Regions from separate parts of the Bradyrhizobium sp. ORS 86 genome, predicted to be linked through region 3. Evidence: predicted binding sites of a transcription regulator. Region 3 holds the regulator's gene; each other region holds the start of a gene.

What was found. Region 3 encodes PhoB, which activates phosphate uptake and scavenging genes when phosphate is short. Its sites were predicted from a motif close to TGTCATNNANCTGTCAT; they were not measured.
Region 1: the regulator PhoB is predicted to act here: its motif matches at 2,280-2,296, upstream of P6U25_RS15195 (OprO/OprP family phosphate-selective porin).
Region 2: the regulator PhoB is predicted to act here: its motif matches at 2,798-2,814, upstream of ugpB (sn-glycerol-3-phosphate ABC transporter substrate-binding protein UgpB).
Region 4: the regulator PhoB is predicted to act here: its motif matches at 2,933-2,949, upstream of P6U25_RS01475 (alkaline phosphatase D family protein).

Annotation. Positions count from the first base shown of each region.
Region 1 is NZ_CP120699.1:3,332,634-3,337,628, reverse strand. Features, by position in the region: gene P6U25_RS15205 (replication-associated recombination protein A) at 1-635, opposite strand, end outside; gene P6U25_RS15200 (DegQ family serine endoprotease) at 632-2,044, opposite strand; gene P6U25_RS15195 (OprO/OprP family phosphate-selective porin) at 2,357-3,949, shown strand; gene P6U25_RS15190 (winged helix-turn-helix transcriptional regulator) at 4,034-4,411, opposite strand; gene P6U25_RS15185 (zinc-binding alcohol dehydrogenase family protein) at 4,532-4,995, shown strand, end outside.
Region 2 is NZ_CP120699.1:104,047-109,041, reverse strand. Features, by position in the region: gene ugpE (sn-glycerol-3-phosphate ABC transporter permease UgpE) at 1-480, opposite strand, end outside; gene ugpA (sn-glycerol-3-phosphate ABC transporter permease UgpA) at 480-1,361, opposite strand; gene ugpB (sn-glycerol-3-phosphate ABC transporter substrate-binding protein UgpB) at 1,426-2,742, opposite strand; gene P6U25_RS00465 (CaiB/BaiF CoA transferase family protein) at 3,071-4,276, opposite strand; gene P6U25_RS00460 (organic hydroperoxide resistance protein) at 4,475-4,900, opposite strand.
Region 3 is NZ_CP120699.1:7,337,464-7,342,458, forward strand. Features, by position in the region: gene argF (ornithine carbamoyltransferase) at 1-79, opposite strand, end outside; gene P6U25_RS33950 (aspartate aminotransferase family protein) at 79-1,287, opposite strand; gene P6U25_RS33955 (GcrA family cell cycle regulator) at 1,772-2,284, shown strand; gene phoB (phosphate regulon transcriptional regulator PhoB) at 2,508-3,218, opposite strand; gene phoU (phosphate signaling complex protein PhoU) at 3,277-3,996, opposite strand; gene pstB (phosphate ABC transporter ATP-binding protein PstB) at 4,008-4,826, opposite strand; gene pstA (phosphate ABC transporter permease PstA) at 4,823-4,995, opposite strand, start outside.
Region 4 is NZ_CP120699.1:311,145-316,139, reverse strand. Features, by position in the region: gene P6U25_RS01490 (YkvA family protein) at 350-727, opposite strand; gene P6U25_RS01485 (4a-hydroxytetrahydrobiopterin dehydratase) at 866-1,171, opposite strand; gene P6U25_RS01480 (TAXI family TRAP transporter solute-binding subunit) at 1,447-2,793, shown strand; gene P6U25_RS01475 (alkaline phosphatase D family protein) at 3,013-4,575, shown strand; gene P6U25_RS01470 (N-acetylmuramoyl-L-alanine amidase) at 4,720-4,995, shown strand, end outside.

The DNA of each region.
Region 1 (4,995 bases), 3.7 Mb from region 3:
TCGCCGTCGGCCATCCGCACCAGCACGGCGCGCGCCTCGGCATCGAGCGGCAGCTTCCTGCCCTCGACTCTCTCGGCGTTGGCGAACAGTTTTTCGATCGCGGCCGCGTCGAGCGAGTGAAATACCAGCACGCGGGCGCGTGACAGCAGCGCGGCGTTGAGTTCGAACGATGGATTCTCCGTAGTGGCACCGACCAGCACCACCGTGCCGTCCTCCATCACGGGCAGGAAGGAATCCTGCTGCGCGCGATTGAAGCGATGCACCTCGTCGACGAACAGCAGCGTGCCCTTGCCGGTCTCGCGGCGGGCGCGCGCGGCGTCGAACACCTTCTTGAGGTCGGCGACGCCGGAGAACACCGCCGAAATCTGCTCGAAATGCAGCTCGGTGGCGTCGGCAAGCAGCCGCGCCACGGTGGTCTTGCCGGTGCCGGGCGGTCCCCAGAACACCAGCGAGCCCAGCGTCCGCGTCTCCAGCATGCGCGTCAACGCACCGTCGGGACCGAGGATGTGATCCTGGCCGACGACATCGGCAAGTGTCCGCGGCCGCAGCCGGTCCGGGAGCGGATGCGGCGCATCCTGCTCCATTCCCGCCGCAGCGAACAGATTGGACGTCTCGCGTGGTTGCTTCGGGCTCATCCGCCAAGCGTCACGTTGATTTGCTGGCCGGCGCGCACCAGCGTGATCCGCCAGACCCGCGTCCCCGTCTTCGACGCCTTCTCGAGATCGCTGGTCCGCGCGATCTTCTGGTTGTTGACGGCAAGGATGATGTCGCCCTTCTGGAAGCCGACATTGGCCGCTGTACCGTCATCGGCAAGTTCGGTCACCACGACACCCTCGGCTCCCGCGTCGAGATGCAGCTCGTCGGCCAACGCCGGCGAGATGTTAGCGACCCTGGCACCCTGGAACGGCGAGCGCGCGGTCAGCACGATCTCGTCGCGGTTGGTATCGGGCGCGGTCTCCAGCGGCACGGTGAGCTTGACCGGCTTGCCGCCGCGCTGCACGTCGATCTCCGCGGTGCCACCGAGCGGACGGGTCGCGAAGCGATAGTCGAACGCATTGGGATCGTCGATGGGCGTCCCGTCGATCGCGACGATCAGATCGGACAGCTTCAGCCCCGCCTTGGCCGCCGGGCTGCTTGGCGCGACGTTGGCGACGAGCGCGCCGGACGGCAGCTTGAGCCCCAGCGTCTCGGCGATCTCGGGCGTCACCGCCTGCAGGCGCGCGCCGAGCCACGGCCGCTTCACCGCCTTGCCGCCGCTCTTGGCCGAGGCCACCACCACGCGCACCATGTTGGCGGGAATCGCAAAGCCGATGCCCTGCGAACCGCCGGAGCGCGAGAAGATCGCGGTGTTGATGCCGGCGAGCCGGCCTGTCATGTCGACCAGCGCGCCGCCCGAATTGCCGGGGTTGATCGCGGCATCCGTCTGAATGAAGAATTGATAATCCGTGATGCCGACCTGGGTGCGCGCCAGCGCCGAGATGATGCCGTGCGTGACGGTCTGGCCGACGCCGAACGGGTTACCGATCGCGAGCACGACGTCACCGACCTGCAACTGGTCGGAATTGGCGAAGTCGAGCGTCGCGAATTTCTCCTTGTTGGTGTCCTTCAACCGAAGCACCGCAAGGTCGGTGCGGCTGTCCTTCAGCACGATCTCGGCCTCGTATTCGCGCTTGTCGGCAAGCGAGATCTTGACCTGGTCGGCGCCCTCGATCACGTGATTGTTTGTGACGACGAGACCGGAGGCATCGACCATCACGCCGGAGCCGAGCGAGCGCTGCATCTGCTCGGGCTGCTGGCCCGGCACGCCGAAGAAGCGGCGGAAGATCGGATCGTCCAGGAAGGGATTGCGGTTCTGCACCATCTTGGCCGCGTAGACATTGACCACCGCCGGCTGCACCCGCTGCACGATCGGCGCGTAGGAGAGCTGCAGCTCCGCCTGTGAGGACGGAACGCGACGCTCCTGCGCCCCGGCAGGGCCAAGGCTCGCCGTAAAGGCCAGCGCGCACAGGACGGGAATAGCGGCAAAGCGGATGAATCGGAGCATTCTCACCTCTTGCGGAAAAACGCCGGAATATAGGCGTGTTCGTACGGCAATTGAAGGGTATCCGGTCCAATATCTGGCGCCTCGTCGGTGGGGTCCGCCGCCCAACCGAACGGTGCAAAACCGGTTCGGGACACGTTGATGCACGCCGCCAAGCTCCTATGATTGTCGTCCTCTCACTGCGCAACTGCGCTTGTTGCAGACATACGACGAGCGGAACAGCACGCCCGGACGGCGCTGTCGTGCGTCAGTCACGATACGCTCCTAGGACTCTGCTCGGTGAGTGGGGACTTCATCTCAACAGGGGAGCGTAAGATGGGTGCGACAAGGTTGGGTGCAATCGCGCTCGGCGTGGCGGGAGCTCTCGCCAGCTCGCCGGCACATTCGGAAACGGCCAACAGCGATGCGGAGATCGCGCTGCTCAAGCAGCAGCTCCGCATGCTGGAGCAGAAGATCGACAAGCTGCAGAAGCAGAGCAACGCGAACGCGGCGACGGCGGCCGCCGCGAATGCGCATGCGAGGGCGGCAGATGCAAAGGCATCGAGCGTCGCGAACGCCAATGCGGCCATTCCGGTCAAGGGGCCGACCGCGCCGTCCGGCGCCGTGGTGTCGATGCCGAACAACCGGCCGACGATTTGCACAGCGGACGAACAGAACTGCATCGCGATCACGAGTCGCTTGCACTGGGATGTCGGGGGCTACGACTATCGTCCCAATTCCGCGGGGACATCGCCGCAAAGGCTGGACAGCGGCGAGAATGTCCGCCGCGCGCGCATCGGCATCATCGGCAAGTTCCTCAGCGACTGGAATTACGCGCTGATCTACGACTTCGGTGGCTCATCGGACGGCTTCGGTGGCTCAGCGCCGGGATCGTTGCCGGGCGGCGGCGTCTCCGGCGTCGAGAACGCCTATCTGAGCTACACCGGCCTCAAACCGTTCGGCGGCAAGATGGCGATCGAAGGCGGCATCATGGACCTGCCCTACACGCTCGACGAAGCCACGAGCTCCAACGATATCCTGTTCATGGAGCGCGCTTCGGCCGGCGTCGTCGCGACCAACATCGCGGCCGGCGACTTCCGTTCGACCGTCGGCACCCGCTGGTGGAACGACCAGCTCTGGATCGGCGGCTATGTCACCGGACCGACCACGGGTGCGATCCACTCCGCGTCGAGCACCTCGCCGGCCGGAAGCACCGAGCAATATGGCGCAGTCGCCCGCATCGCCGGCAATCCGATCAGCGGCCACGACTATTCGGTGCATATCGGCGCCGACGCAGAATGGCTGATTCAGCCGGCGCGGAATCTGGTGACGCAGGCGCAGACGGTCACGCTCAGCGATCGGCCCGAACTGCGCATCGATCCGACCGTGCTGGCGACCACCGGCGCGATCGCCAACGCGTCGGGGGCGCAAGTCTACAGCGTCGAAGCAGCCGCGACCTATGGCCCGCTGATCCTGCAGGGCGAGTATTTCTGGTTCAATGTCGATCGTGGCGCAAACACCGGCCTGCCGCCGATCGGTGCGCCGAGCCTGAAATTCCAGGGCGGCTACGCGCAAGCCGGCTACGTGCTGACCGGCGAGACGCATACCTACAACGCTTCCGCCGCAGCCTATAACGGTGTCAAACCCGCGCACCCGTTCTCGCTCGACGGCGGCGGCTGGGGTGCCTGGGAAATCGCCGGGCGCATCAGCACGATCGACCTGAATGACCAGATCGGATCGGCAACCGGCATCGCGGGCGGACGGCAGACCGTCTACACGGCCGCGCTGAACTGGTACGTCAACGGCAACATCCGCTTCATGCTGGACTACCTGCATGGCAACGTCGCCAGGCAAGCATCGCCCACTTCGCCCGCCGACGTCGGCTCGAAGTTCGACGCCGTGGCGATGCGCACGCAGGTCGCGTTCTGACACGGCGTGATCGCCGGCGATCATCGTCGCGATAGCCGGCAGCCGCACCCTGCTCCCGGCTTTCGCTATGATCTCTTGCGCGGCTCAGGCCGCGCGTTTCGGTTTCCTCGATACCTCCGGCGCCGGTGCACAGGACAACCGCTCCTGATGGCTCTCGCCCCATGCCTTGAGGATATCGATCACCGGGCGCAGGCTCTCGCCGAGTTCGGACAGCGTGTACTCGACCCGCGGCGGCACCTCGGCATAGACCTTGCGGATCACGAGGCCGTCGTCCTCGAGCGCGCGCAATTGCTTGGTCAGCATGCGCTGGGTGATGCCGGGCATCCGCCGCCGCAACTCGCCGAAGCGCTGGGTGCCGGCCTGTAGATGAAACAGGATCACGCCTTTCCATTTGCCGTCGATCAGGTCGAGCGCCGTCTCGACCGCGCAGCCCGGCCGGCGTACGAAATTCTGCCGTTTCATTGGATTATTCCCAATAGTATCCAAACGGGGACTAGTTCCCTGAATTTACAGTACTTGCCAAGTGGAGGCCAGCGCGACAGTTAAGCAGCAGGCAATCGCCGCCACCAATGGAGACAGGGCATGAAAGCCGTCGGATACCAAAAATCGCTGCCGATCGAGGCGGCGGATTCGCTCGTTGATTTCGAAACCGCAAAGCCGGAGCCGAAGGGCCACGACATCCGCGTCGCGGTGAAGGCGATCTCGGCCAACCCGGTCGACTACAAGGTCCGCAAGCGCGCGGCGCCGCCCGCTGGCGAATACAAGATCCTCGGCTTCGATGCAGCCGGTGTGGTCGACGCGGTCGGCCCCGACGTCAGCCTGTTCAAGCCGGGCGACGAGGTGTTCTATGCCGGCTCGATTCAGCGCCAGGGCACCAACTCGGAATTTCACCTGGTCGACGAGCGCATCGTCGGCAGGAAGCCCAAATCCCTGTCATTCGCGCAGGCCGCGGCGCTGCCGCTGACCTCGATCACTGCATGGGAATTGCTGTTCGACCGGCTCGGCGCGGTGCCGGGCAAGAGCCTCGATCCGCGCACACTCCTCAT
Region 2 (4,995 bases), 480 kb from region 3:
CGTCGCGGTGGCGGAAGCGATCAGTGGCAGCGACAGGCCGGCATAGCTGTCGAGCAGATGCAGGTCGGCGACGATCTTGTAGGTTGGGTAGATGCGCACCTCGACCGGCAGCATCAGGGTGATGAAGATGATCCAGAAGATCGCCATCCGGAATGGAAAGCGGAAATAGACGATTGCATAAGCCGAGATGATCGAGATCGCGATTTTGCCGATCGCGATCATCAGCGCCATGATCAGCGAGTTCAGCATCATGCTGCCGACCGGCTCGCGGGTCGAGCCGCTCGAGCCGACGAAGATCGTCTGATAGTAGGTCTCGAAGAAATGGCCGCCGGGCAACAGCGACATCTGCCCGTTGGCGATGACAGCGTTGTCCTGCGTCGAGGCGACGATGGCGAGGTAGACCGGGAACGCGACGATCGCGATCCCGATCCACAGGATGACGTGGGCGACGTAGCGCCGGATGCCCTCTTGCTCGACCATCAGTAGGTCACCTTGCGTTCGACGAAGCGGAACTGGATCGCCGTCAGCATGATGACGATGGCCATCAGGATCACCGATTGCGCCGCCGAGGAGCCGAGGTTGCCGCCGAGCAGACCGTCGGTATAGACCTTGTACACCAGCGTTTCCGTCGCCTTGCCGGGACCGCCGCGGGTCATCGTGTCGATGATGCCGAAGGTGTCGAAGAAGGCGTAGACGATATTGACGACCAGCAGGAAGAAGATGGTCGGCGACAGCAGCGGGAAGGTCACGGTCCAGAACCGCCGCATCGGCCGGGCGCCGTCGATCGCGGCCGCCTCGTGCACGCTCTTTGGAATGCTCTGCAGGCCGGCGAGGAAGAACAGGAAGTTGTAGGAAATCTGCTTCCAGGCTGCGGCAAGGATGATCAGGAGCGCAGCCTGGTCGCCGTTGAGCAGCGGATTCCAGTCGACACCGAGCGCGCGCAGATGGCGCGAGAGCACGCCGAGCGACGGATGCAGCATGAAAATCCAGAGTACGCCGACGACCGGTGGGGCCACCGCATAGGGCCAGATCAAGAGCGTGCGGTACAGCGTGGAGCCGCGTAGCGGCTTGTCGGCCATCACGGCCAGCAACAGCGCGAAGGACAGCGAGGAGACCGCAATCGCGAAGGAGAACGCGAAGGTCCGCACGATCGCGTCGAAGTAGGCCGGCTCCTTAAGCAGATCGAGATAGTTCTCGAACCAGACGAAGGTGGTCGAGAGGCCGAACGCATCCTGCAGCAGGAACGACTGGATCACCGCCTGCGCGGCCGGCCAGTAGAAAAAGATCAAGACGATCGCGAGTTGCGGGGCAACCAGCGCGTAGGGCAACAGCTTTGATTGGAAAATCGACTGCTTTTGCATGAGGTCTGGAAAAATGGCAGGCCGCGGGATGCGGCCTGCCGGGTCGGTGGTCTAGCGCATCATCTCAGCGGACGGCGGTTTTTTCAAACTGCCGCAGCATCTGGTTGCCGCGTTCGACGGCGGCATCGAGCGCCTGCTTGGCGGTCTTCTTGCCGGCCAGCGCCTGTTCGATCTCTTCCGCCCAGACGTCGCGGAGCTGCACCATGTTGCCGAGCCGCAGGCCGCGGGAATTCTCGGTCGGCTCCTTGTGGGTCAGCTCGAGCAGCGGCGTCTCGAGATAGGGCTGGTCCTTGTAGAAGCCCTCGGCCTTTGCCTTCTCATACGCTGCCTTGGTGATCGGCAGATAGCCGGAAGCCTTGTGGATCCAGACCTGGCGGTCGGTGTCCGACAGGAAGGTCAGGAACTTGGCCACGCCCTTGTATTCGTCGGCCGACTTGCCGCCCATCACCCAGAGCGAAGCGCCACCGATGATCGAGTTCTGCGGCGCGCCCTTGACGTCGGGATAATAGGGCATTGGCGCCGCCGTGAAGTTGAACTTGGCCTGCGCCTTGACGTTGCCGAAGAACGCCGACGAGGTCAGGTAGATCGGGCATTCGCCCGAAGTGAAGCGGCCCTCACCGGTGTTGGTGCGGCCGGCATAGTCGTAGGTCTTGTCCTTTTGCAGCTCGACCAGATTTTCGAGATGCTTGACCTGCAGCGGGCCGTTGAACTCGAGCACCGTGTCGAAGCCGTCGAGGCCGTTGGCCTTGCTCGCGAGCGGCACGTTGTGCCAGGCCGAGAGCTGCTCGAGGTTGACCCAGGTGACCCAGGAGTTGGAGAAGCCACAGGTGGTGTAACCGGCCGCCTTCAGCTTCTTGGCGTCCTCGAACACTTGCGGCCAGGTTTTCGGAATCTCGGCGATGTTGGCCTTCTTCAGCGCGTCGAGATTGATCCACATCACCGTCGATGACGAGTTGAACGGGAACGACAGCATCTCGCCCTTCGAGGTCGAGTAATAGCCGGTGATCGCGGGCAGATACGCCTTCGGATCGAACTTCTCTCCGGCATCCTGCATCAGCTTGTAGACGGGTTTCACGGCGCCGGTGGCGGCCATCATCGTCGCAGTGCCGACCTCGAACACTTGCAGGATGGCCGGTGCGTTGCCGGCGCGGAACGCGGCGATGCCGGCGTTCATCGTGTCCGCGTAGCCGCCCTTATAGGTCGGGACGACCTTGTAATCGCTCTGTGCGGCGTTGAAATCGTTGGCGAGCTTGACGATGACGTCGTTGTTGGCGCCGGTCATCGCATGCCACCACTGGATCTCTGTCACCGCAAACGCGGGTGACGCGAACGCAAGCGTGGCAGACGCCGCTGCGACAGCGCCAAGTCGTCGAAAAAGCATCAAAATCCCTCCCGGATGGAACGTCAGGTTTCGTTACGCGCGTTAACAGCGCCGGATGACGTTCAAATGACCGTATAAACGAAAGCCATGGTACGGGGGAAGCCAGCGCGAAGGGAAGCGGTAAAAAAGGCGGAGATCGCAAACACGTCGGTGCAGTGCAACGTCAGGCGTGACATGGCACCGCAGCTCGGCGCTTGATTGCGCTCGTCCACCGGGGGGCCGAGGGAATCAGGCGAGATTTCTCTGGAGTGCTTGTTTTGTGTCTGCGCACCAAACGAGGCCGGCCCCACAATCGGTGCGGGGCCGGCCTTTGGTCGAAGCGACCTGGTTAGCGCTTGCGTTCGGGGCCGCAGACCACGCCCTTGTCAACCAGGGCACTGATCTCGTCCCCGGAGTAGCCGAACTCGCCCAGCACTTCCGCGGCGTGCTGGCTGAACTTCGGCGGCGTCCGCCGCAAATTGGGCTTGGTGCGATCGAGCCGGATCGGCGAGGCGACGCCCTTGTACCAATCCTTCTCGATGACGTCGCCGCGGTAGATCGTGTGCGGGTTGGTCAGCGCCTGGTCGATCTTCTGCACCGGCCCGGCCGGCAGGCCCGCGGCGAGCAGTCGGTTGCACAGCGGCTCGGCCTCGTGCTGGCTGAACACCGCGGCGAGCTCTTCGCGCAGCGCGTCGCGATTGGCGATGCGGTCCTTGTTGCGGGCAAAGCGCGGATCGGTGCCGAGCTCGGGTTTGCCGATCTCCCTGGCGAGCTTGCGGAACGTCCCGTCATTGCCGACGCCGATGAAGATGTTGTCGGTCTTGGTCGGGAAGATCGCGTAAGGAACGAGGTTCGGATGCTCGTTGCCGGTGAGCGACGGCGGCTTGCCATGCATGAAGTAGTTCGCGGTGTGCGGATGCATGATTGCAAGGCCGGTCTCGTACAGCGTGGTCTCGAGAAACTGGCCGAGGCCCGAGCGCTGCCGCTCCGACAGCGCCATCAGGATGCCGATCGCGGCATAGAGCCCGGTGGTGATGTCGACCAGCGGCACGCCGATCCGCATCGGTCCGCTCTCGGGCGAGCCGGTCGCCGCGATCATGCCGGTCATCGCCTGGATGATCGCGTCGTAGCCGGGATTGCCGCCGCGCGGGCCGTCGGCGCCGAAGCCGCAGATGCGACAATGCACGAGGCGTGGGAATTTCGCCCGCAGCACGTCATTGCCGATGCCCCATTTGTCGAGCGTTCCCGGCTTGAAGTTCTCGATCAGCACGTCGGCAGTCTCGAGCATCTTCATCAGCACCGCGCGTCCGCCCTCGGAGGCGAGATCGAGGCCGATCGAGCGCTTGTTGCGGTTGATGCCGACGAAATAGGCCGCGTCCTCCTCGTGGAAGGGAGGGCCCCAGTCTCGGACTTCGTCGCCCGCCGGCGGCTCGACCTTGATCACGTCGGCGCCGTGGTCGGCAAGGATTTGCGTGCAATAGGGGCCGCCGAGCACGCGCGTCAGATCGATCACGCGCAGTCCGGTCATCGCGCCGGTTGGCGCAGGGGTATTCATAGAAGCAACCTTCGCTCGGATGGTGTCGTGGGTGAGGGTCCAGAGCTAACGGTGTTCAAGCGAGGCAGCAATGCCCTCGCGCGCGCAGGCCCATGCAATCGGGCGCTCCGACGTTCGCCACGCGAACCGGCGCCCGTTTGGGCCGGCCGGGGAATCGATGGTCCGCCGGCGCGGCGGCGGACCATGGACGGAGGCGACTTAGACGACGGTCAGCTTGACGTCGACATTGCCGCGGGTCGCGTTGGAATAGGGGCACACCTGATGCGCCTTCTCAACCAGCGCTTCTGCGTCCGCGCGTGCAACGCCGGGCAGCGAGACCGCGAGGTCCACGGTGAGGCCGAAGCCGCCTTCCGAGCGCGGGCCGATGCCGACCGTCGAGGTCACCGAGGCGTCGGCGGGAACCTTCGGCCCGCCCGGAGAGGCCACGAACTTCATGGCGCCGATGAAGCAGGCGGCATAGCCGGCCGCGAACAGTTGCTCCGGGTTGTTGCCGGCGCCACCGCCGCCACCAAGCTCCTTGGGCGTCGTGAGCTTGACGTCGAGCGCGCCGTCGAGGGTCGCCGCATGGCCGTCACGGCCGCCGGTTGCCTTGGCGCTGGTCTTGTAGAGCACGTTCACAGACATCATGGTCTCCCTTGTTGAAATTCGACGATCAAATAGATCGCGCAAAGTTAGATTGCGCGCAATATAAATTATGCGGCCTCACATTTAATTGTTCG
Region 3 (4,995 bases):
CACCGGCCGAGAGCATGTTGCGCAACTCGCCGAGCGGCAATTCGTTGATGTCGAGGAAGTGGCGGACCGGCTTGCTCATCATCCGGCCGCCTTCTTCGGCTGCGCCGCCGACAGCGCGGAGCAGGCGCGCTCGAGACTTCCGATGGCCTGGTCGATTTCGGCCTCGGTCACGATCAGGGGCGCGAGGAATCGCACGACATTGTCGCCGGCGCCGACGGTGAGCAGCTTCTGCTCGCGCAGCGCGGTGACGAGGTCGCCCGAGGGCACCACGGCCTTAACACCGATCAACAGGCCTTCGCCGCGCACGTCCGAAATCACGCCGGGATAGCGATCGACGACCGAAGCAAGCTTCTGCTTGAGCAGCAGCGACATCCTCTGCACGTGATCGAAAAAGCCGGGTTTGAGCATCACGTCGAGCACGGCATTGGCCGCCGCCACCGCCAGCGGATTGCCGCCGAAGGTCGAACCGTGCGAGCCCGGTGCCATGCCGGCCGCAGCCTTTGCGCTCGCCAACACCGCGCCGATCGGGAACCCGCCGCCGAGCGCCTTCGCGAGCGACATCACGTCGGGCGTCACGCCGACGCGCTTGTAGGCGAACAATTCGCCGGTGCGGCCCATGCCGGTCTGCACCTCGTCGAATGCAAGCAGCAGGCCGTGCTCGTCGCAGAGCTGGCGCAGCGCCTTGAAGAAGGCTTGCGGGGCCGAGCGCACGCCGCCCTCGCCCTGCACCGGCTCGATCAGGATGCCGGCGGTGTGCGGTCCGATCGCCTTCTTCACGGCCTCGATGTCGCCGTGCGGAACCTGGTCGAAGCCGTCCATCGGCGGACCGAAGCCCTCCAGATATTTGGCGGAACCGGTGGCGGCGAGCGTTCCGAGCGTGCGACCGTGGAACGCGCCTTCGAAGGTGACGATGCGGTAGCGCTCGGGATGTCCCTTGGAGAAGTGATAATGGCGAACCAGCTTGATCACGCCTTCCGTCGCTTCCGCGCCGGAATTGCAGAAGAATACGTAGTCGGCAAAGCTCTGCTCGCAGAGCCGCGCGGCGAGCGCCTCGCCGTCCGGGCTCTTGAACAGGTTCGACATGTGCCAGAGCTTGGTCGCCTGTTCCTGGAGCGCCCTGACCAGATGCGGATGCGCATGCCCGAGCGCGTTCACCGCGACGCCCGAGGTGAAATCGAGATAGCGGTCGCCGTTGGTTGCGATGAGCCAAGCGCCCTCACCGCGCTCGAAGCCGAGATCGACCCTGGCGAAGACGGGAAGCAGATGCGACGTGGCGCTGTTGGTCATGGCAATCACTGACGGGTTTGAGGCCGACAATTGCCGCGTGCCTTGACGCCAGCGCAGCAACGGCCAGCTTCGGAAAACAAAACGTGCCGCCTTTTCGGGCGGCACGTGGCGGGCATTGTATGCTGCGGGCAGTCTCTGTCAATCGCTACGAAGTGGCCTTCCTGCAGTGCGAAACGCGCGCAATCCGGAGCATTCCGGTGAGGTGGAAAAGCCTCATTGCAATGCATAAGTGTCGGAACATGTGGACGCGCTGCCGCGGACTCTTGCGCCAGAGTCACGCCATATTGTAGCGTTTGGACTGTCGGATACGACATCTCGTGCGGCAGTACTGGACCCTCTAAGTAGCTTTCGTTCTGCGTACACGTTCGGGCGCAAAACCGCGTCCGGCGAGGGCTAAGGGATTCTGACCGCAGGGATATTTGTCAGATTTGGCTCGCAGCGCCGCTCCGATGACTGGCCGGCGCAAGGCGAAGGGAAGAATGCGATGACGGTATTGACCTGGTCCGATGATCGCGTCGAGCAGCTCAAGAAGCTCTGGGAGGCGGGCCTGTCGGCCAGCCAGATTGCGGCGGAACTCGGCAATGTGACGCGAAACGCCGTGATCGGCAAAGTGCATCGGCTTGGCCTGTCCGGCCGTGCCAAGGCCCCTTCCACCGCTGCCCCGCGACAGCGCAAGGCCCGTCCCGCCCAACACATGATGCGGGTGGCGCGTCCGGTCTCGCGCGGCAACACCGCGCTCGCCCACGCCTTCGAGGTCGAGCTGGAGCCGGATCCGGTCGCCTACGACAATGTGGTGCCGATGAGCCAACGGCTGTCGCTGCTCGAGCTGAACGAGGCGACCTGCCACTGGCCAGTCGGCGACCCCTCGAGCCCCGAATTCTTCTTCTGCGGCGGCAAGGCGCTCACCGGCCTGCCCTATTGCGCGCACCACTCGCGCATCGCCTACCAGCCGGCTGCCGACCGGCGCAGGCCCGCCAACAAGCCGCCGACCCGGTGAGTAGCATAGGCCGTGGAAACAAAATCCCCGCGCAAGCGGGGATTTTTTTGTGAAGGGACCACCTCTACGTCACCAGCGTCGTCCTGCCGCAGGCCGGGCCCCATACGCTGCGGCTTGTGTTGTGAACGGGACTCGTCGTTCCAACTTCGCGCAACAATTTGCATTCGGGGTTATGGGTCGCGGCTTTTGCCGGGACGACGCTGTGGTTATTTGCTGCCGCGCCTTACGGCTGCGGCTCCGCCTTGGCGAAGCGGTCGTCGAGCGCATAGCCGGCACCGCGCACGGTGCGGATCGGATCCTGCTCGCGGCCGGGATTGAGCAGCTTGCGCAAGCGGCCGATGTGCACGTCGACAGTCCGCTCGTCGATATAGATGTCGCGGCCCCAGACGCTGTCGAGGAGTTGCTCGCGGCTGAACACGCGGCCGGGATGCTCGAGGAAGAACTCGAGCAGGCGATACTCGGTAGGCCCGAGATCGATCGGCCGGCCGGAGCGCGCGACGCGACGCTTCTCGCGGTCGAGCTCGATATCGCCGTAAGTCAGCACGGTCGCGAGCCGCTCAGGGCTCGCGCGGCGCAACAGGCCCCTCACGCGCGCCAGCAGCTCCGGCACCGAGAACGGCTTGACGATGTAATCGTCGGCGCCGGTGGCGAGGCCTCGCACCCGCTCGCTCTCCTCGCCGCGCGCCGTCAGCATGATGATCGGAAGCTGCTTGGTCTCGGGTCGCGCCCGCAGGCGGCGGCACAGCTCGATGCCGGAGAGGCCGGGCAGCATCCAGTCAAGCACCACGAGATCGGGAACACGCTCCTTCAGCCTTGTGTCGGCATCGTCGCCGCGCCCGACCGTCTCGACGTCGTAGCCTTCCGCGTCGAGGTTGTAGCGCAACAACGTCGTCAGCGCTTCCTCGTCTTCGACTACCAGAATGCGTGCGCTCATCGGTCTATGGTCTTTCTCTGTGTTGATCCGTTGCCCGAACGCGAACCAGCACCTTCAGCTAGCCGTTGCCCGGCACTGTGGTGGCAAAGGTGGTCATGTCACCCTTCGGGCGCTTGTCGGTGATCTGCTGGCCTTCGATCATGTAGAACACGGTTTCGGCGATGTTGGTGGCATGGTCGCCGATCCGCTCGATGTTCTTGGCACAGAACATCAGATGGATGCAGAACGAGATGTTGCGCGGATCCTCCATCATGTAGGTGAGCAACTCGCGGAACAGCGAGGTGCAGATCGCGTCGACCTCCTCGTCGCCCTTCCAGACCGCCATCGCGGCCGGCAAATCGTGTGCGGCGTAGGCGTCGAGCACCGACTTGACTTGCGACAGCACCAAGTCGGTCATGTGCTCCAGGCCGCGGATCAGCTTCAGCGGCTGGAAATCGCTCTCCAGCGCCGCGACCCGCTTGCCCATGTTCTTGGCAAGGTCGCCGATCCGTTCGAGGTCGGTCGCCACCCGCATTGCGCTGACGATCTCGCGCAGGTCGATCGCCATCGGCTGGCGGCGCGCAATCGTCAGCACCGCGCGCTCCTCGATGATGCGCTGCAGGCTGTCGATCTCGACGTCGGCGGCGACGACGCGCTTGCCGAGCGCGACGTCGCGGCGGATCAGCGCATCGACGGACTCGGTGATCATGCGCTCGACGAGGCCGCCCATCTCGGCGACCAGGCGGGTGAGTTCCTGCAGGTCGCTGTCGAATGCCTTGGCGGTATGTTCAGAAACCATCGCTTGTCTCCTCAGCCGAACCGGCCGGTGATGTAGTCCTGGGTGCGTCGATCACTCGGCGAGGTGAAGATCTTGTTGGTGTCGTCGAACTCGATCAGTTCGCCAAGATACATGAAGGCGGTCTTGTCGGAGACGCGCGCCGCCTGCTGCATGTTGTGGGTAACGATCGCGATCGTGTAGTCCTCGGACAGTTCCTGGATCAGCTCCTCGACCTTGGCGGTCGAGATCGGATCGAGCGCCGAGCACGGCTCGTCGAACAGGATCACCTCGGGTCGCACCGCGACGGTGCGCGCGATGCACAGGCGCTGCTGCTGGCCGCCGGACAGCGAGAGGCCCGAGGCGTTCAGCTTGTCCTTGACCTCGTTCCACAGCGCGCCGCCGCGCAGCGCCTTTTCGACCCGGTCGTCCATCTCGGACTTCGAGATCTTCTCATAGAGGCGGATGCCGAAGGCGATGTTCTCATAGATCGTCATCGGGAACGGCGTCGGTTTCTGGAACACCATGCCGACCCGCGCGCGCAACAGGTTGAGGTCGAGCTTGGGGTCGAGGATGTTGGTCTGGTCCAGCATCAACTGGCCGACGGCGCGCTGACCCGGATAGAGATCATACATCCGGTTGAAGATGCGCAGCAGGGTCGACTTGCCGCAGCCCGACGGGCCGATGAACGCCGTGACGCGGTTGGTACCGAGCGTCAGGTTGATGTTCTTCAGCGCGTGGTGCTCGCCGTAATAGAAGTTGAGGTTGCGCACCGTCACTTTCGGCGGCGCCTCTGGAAGCGGCACCTGGGGGACGTGGCTCGCGGCAGTCATCGAAACGGAAAGCTCGGTCATTTTGCGGCCCTTTCGGCACCTAGGATGCGCGCGCCGATATTGAGCGCGAGCACGGTGAAGGTGATGAGCAGTGCACCGCTCCAGGCCAACTCCTTCCAGTAGGCATAGGGGCTCTGCACGAAGTTGTTGATGGTCACCGGGAGATTGGCCATCGTGCTGGTCAGGTTCA
Region 4 (4,995 bases), 680 kb from region 3:
CAGGGGGAAGGAGAAGACGGGATTTGTGGCCCGGATGAAGCACAGCGAGATCCGGGGCGATCTATCCGCTGGCGAGACAATCCCGGATTGCGCTTCGCTTCATCCGGGCTACGCGCGCTCTTCACCGTCGTGCTGAGGAGCGCGCATCTCGAAGCACGACGGCCCAGACCAGACCGTGCATGGCTCCAACCTCCCCCTGAAAAGGGGAGGTCGCTTTGCTCGTCAGAGCAAAGCGGGTGGGGATCTGCTCTCTCCGCATGCACAGTATCGCCTGCGGCTGACCCCCATCCCGACCTTCCCCCTTTCAGGGGGGAAGGAGAAGAGGCAGCCGGAGCTCGCTACGCGCCGCTCACTGCTCGCTCAGCGTGGCGCGCTTCAGCGCAGCACGTGCGGCTTCGCGATGGTCCGGTGTGATGTGGCTTGCCACCATGCGGATCGCGGTTGCGAGCACTGCGGCATCGTCGGTGAAGCCGAGGACCGGCATCATGTCGGGAATGAAGTCGAACGGCAGGATGAAATAGGCGATGGCGCCGAGCAGCGCCGCCTGCACATGGCGCGGCGTCTCGCGATCGAAGGCGCAGTAATAGGCGGCGAGCAGATCCTCGGCGAACGGCAGTCGCGCCACCACCTTCTTGAACTTGATCCAGAAGCGGCGGCGCACGCTTTCGCGATCCTGGGCCAGCCGGTCGGCCGGCTCGAATCCCACGCTGTGTTCGGTCGATGCCATCGCAGGGTTCCCCGACGCCGCGCAGCAGTCGGGCGGCGTTGCAGCGAATCTGGTGATGTAAGACGGCCGCCGCAAGGCGCGCTTGCCGCGACGCCGACGCGCGAACGGCAGCCTCGAGGAGCATGCGATGTCGCTGGGTCAATTGACCCCGAGCTGCCGTGCGATCGCGTTCATGGCCTTGGCGAGCTCGATGTCACGCTTGGTCACGCCGCCGACCTCATGCGTCGCCAGCACGACCTCGACGGTCTTGTAGACGTTCTTCCATTCGGGGTGATGGTCATTCTTCTCCGCGACCAGGGCGGTGCGACACATGAAGCCAAACGCTTCGTTGAAGTCCTTGAACACGAAGGTCTTCGTGATGGCCGCACGGCCGGGCATCTCCGCCCAGCCGGCCAACTCCCAGAGCGCGGCTTTCCTGGCTTCCGCCGACAGCAATTCCACCATGACAGCCCTCCTCTTTGGGGCCCCAACCTTAGCCTAACGGCCGGCCTGCGGGAGGGATCCATGCCGAAATTAAGGCCGAAATCGCGGCCTATCGCCGCTAACCATGACGGAGTTGTAACATCGGCCGGCCCCGGAATTTGCTACATACATAAGATGTATGCGCGCCGGCCCTTTCGAGTTTGAGCCCCAAGCTTTTGTTTGCGAGATCGATGACCGACGGCCCTGGCCCCGCCGACACACTGCCCAAGCCGCCCCGTTCTGCGCGGCAGCGGCTGATTTTCGTGCTGATCGCGGGGGTGCTCGCGATCATCGGCACGCTGGCCGCAGGCTACTATTTCGCGGTGCGGCCGGTGACACTGCGCATCGCGGTCGGCCCGCCCAACAGCGACGACGTCAAGCTGGTGCAGACGCTGGCCCAGGCCTTCAACAACCAGCCCAATAGCCAGGTCAAGCTGCGCCCGGTGCAGACCGATGGCGCTACCGCGAGCGCGCAGGTGCTTGCCGACGGCAAGTCCGATCTCGCCATCATCCGCGGCGATCTCGAAGTGCCGAAGAACGCGCAGGCGGTTGCGACGTTGCGCAAGAATGTCGTGGTGATGTGGGTTCCGCCGGCAGCGAAAGGCAAGCGGCGGAAGGGCCCGAAGATCACCAAGATCGCGCAACTGACCGGCCACAAGATCGGCGTCGTCGGCCGCACCCAGGCCAACGTCAATCTGCTGAAGATGATCCTGGTGCAATATGGCGTCGATCCGATGAAGGTCGACATCGTCCAGTTCCCGGTCAATGAGGCGGTCGAGGCGATCCGCAACCAGAAGGCCGACGCCTATCTCGCGGCAGGGCCCGCCAACAGCAAGATCACCATCGACGCGATCGCGGCTTCAAGCCATGACGGCAACGAGCCGACCTTCCTCGCGATCGACGCCTCCGAGGCGATTGCGCAGAACCACCCGGCCTATGAGGCCTCGGAAATCCCCGCCGGCTCGCTCGGCTCCGCCGACCGGCCCGAGGACGAGGTCAAGACCATCAGCTTCTCGCATCACATCGTCGCCCGCAAAGGCCTCTCGGAATCGACGGTGGCGGCGTTCACGCGGCAATTGTTCCAGATCCGGCAGTCGCTGAAGAGCGATTTCCCGCTCGCCGCCAAGATCGAGACCCCCGACACCGACAAAGACGCCGTCATCCCGGCGCATCCAGGCGCCGCCGCCTTCGTCGACGGCGAGGAAAAGACCTTCCTCGATCGCTACAGCGATTACATCTGGTGGGGCCTGATGGCGCTCTCGGCGATGGGCTCGGCCGGCGCGTGGTTCGCCGGCTATCTCAAGCAGGACGAACGCAACACCAACACCTCGCAGCGCGATCGCCTGCTGGAGATGTTGAAGGCCGCGCGGCGCAGCGATTCGACCGACGAGCTCGACCAGATGCAGGCGGAGGCCGACGACATCCTGCGCGACACGCTGCTGTGCTTCGAGCACGGCACGATCGAACAGGGCACACTGACCGCGTTCAATATCGCGCTGGAGCAGTTCCACAACGCGGTCGCCGACCGCAAGGCGCTGTTGATGAGCATGCCGCAGAACCTGCAGCGCACGGCGGCACAGTTCAGGGCGGCGGGCTCGGCATAGCAGCGCGAGTCCGACCTCTTCTCCATCCGTAGCTTCTCTTCGCCTCCCCCGCAAGCGGGAGAGGGAGCCTGACGAACGTGGTCGCCTCACAGGACCGATACATTCGGGAGCCCGCTCGTCCAACGCTCTGCCTTCGCCCTGTAATCTCTCCGTCATGGAATTTTTCTAGGTCTTTGCCAGCTTGCGGCGCAGTGTTGCGTCCTGTCCCTGGAGGCCCCCATGACGATCCGGTTTTCGCACAAGATCACCCGCCGACGCTTCCTGTCGACCGTGGCAGCAACGGGGGCCGGCGTCATTGCGATGCCTTACCTTTCCCGCGCCGCCGACCGACCGGCGATCACCCACGGTGTGCAATCCGGCGACGTCGGTGTCGATGGCGGCGTAGTGTGGGCCAGGGCCGACCGCCCGTCGCAGATGATGGTCGAGGTCGCGACCACGGAATCGTTTAGGGATGCCCGCGCGCTGCCGCCGATCGCGGCGCTGCCGGAAAGCGACTTCACCGCCAAGATGCTGCTGGAGAACCTGCCCTCCGGCCAGGACATCTTCTATCGCGTCCGCTTCCGCGATCTCTCCCACATCGACGTCGCCGGCGAGCCCGTGGTCGGCCGCTTCCGGACCGCGCCGAGCGATCGCCGTGACGTGTCCTTCGTGTGGGGCGGCGATGTCGCCGGCCAGGGCTGGGGCATCAATCCCGACGACGGCGGCATGTTCACCTTTTCCGCCATGAAGAAGCACAGTCCGGATTTCTTCCTGCATTCCGGCGACACCATCTATGCCGACGGCATCATCTCGGCCGAGCAGAAGCAGCCCGACGGCAAGATCTGGAAGAACATCACGATCCCGGAAAAGGCCAAGGTCGCCGAGACGCTCAACGAATTCCGCGCCGCCCACAAATACAATTTCCTCGACGACAATCTGCGCGCCTTCAATGCCGAAGTGCCGATCTTCGTGCAGTGGGACGATCACGAGGTGACCAACAACTGGTCGCTGTCGAAGCAACTGCCCGCGACCTACAAGGAGCGCGACATCACGCTGCTCGCCGCGCGCGCGGCCCGCGCCTTCCACGAAATGTATCCGATGCGCGAGAGCATCGTCGAGCCGGGCCGCGTCTACCGCACGCTGAGCTACGGTCCGCTGCTCGACGTCTTCATGCTCGATGAGCGCAGCTATCGCGGCCCCAATGGCCCGAACCTGCAGGAGGCCTACGGTCCCGACGCCTATTTCCTCGGGCCCGACCAGCTCGCCTGGCTGAAGCGCGCACTGCTCAACTCGCGCGCCACCTGGAAGGTGATCGCCTCCGACATGCCGCTGTCGCTCATCGTCTACGACGATGCGGCGAACAAAAAGGGCTCGGAAGCCTTCGCCCAGGGCGACGGCCCGGCACGTGGTCGCGAATTCGAGATCGCCGACCTCCTCCGTTTCATCAAGACCGCCGGAATCGTCAACACGGTGTGGCTGACCGCCGACGTGCATTACGCTGCCGCGCACTATTACAACCCGAACAAGGCCCAGTTCCAGGAGTTCGATCCGTTCTGGGAATTCGTTTCCGGTCCGCTGCATGCCGGCACGTTCGGCCCGAACGAGCTCGACAACACGTTTGGCCCGGAAGTGAAGTTCGTGAAGGCGCCGGGCGAAGCGAGCCAGAATCTGCCGCCCTCCGCCGGCATGCAGTTCTTCGGTCACGTCAAGATCGACGGCAGGAGCGGACAGATGACGGTGAGCTTGCGCGATCGCGCCGACGCCGAATTGTGGTCGATCACGCTCGATCCGAAGCAGGCGTAGTCCGCTCGCACCCGCTGCGGAACCGCCGCTGTGCTGGACGCCCTTGGCACGGCCGGGGCTCCGCAATTGACCGGGATGGACGCCACCGACCTCTTCCGCTATCGATAGCGGAGCCATTGTGCTGGGGGCCCGAAGGGGCGGAGCATGAGGCGCTGCGAATCCAATCGTGTGCTCGGCGGCATCGTTGCGAGGTCTCGACCTTGCCGCCTCATTGCCATCACCATAGCAGCGCTCGTGCTGCTGCCGATCGAAGCCAGCGATGCTGGCTGGCGGCCAAAGATCTTCAAGGACTCGTCAAAGCACGCCGGCTCGTCAAAGCGCGTGAAGGCGGCAAGGCCGGCGAAGTTGGCAAGGCGCAGCGTCGCACCAAAGCCCCACGGCACGCGGCTTGCCGCCCTCGGGCCGGTCGTCCTGCCTCAT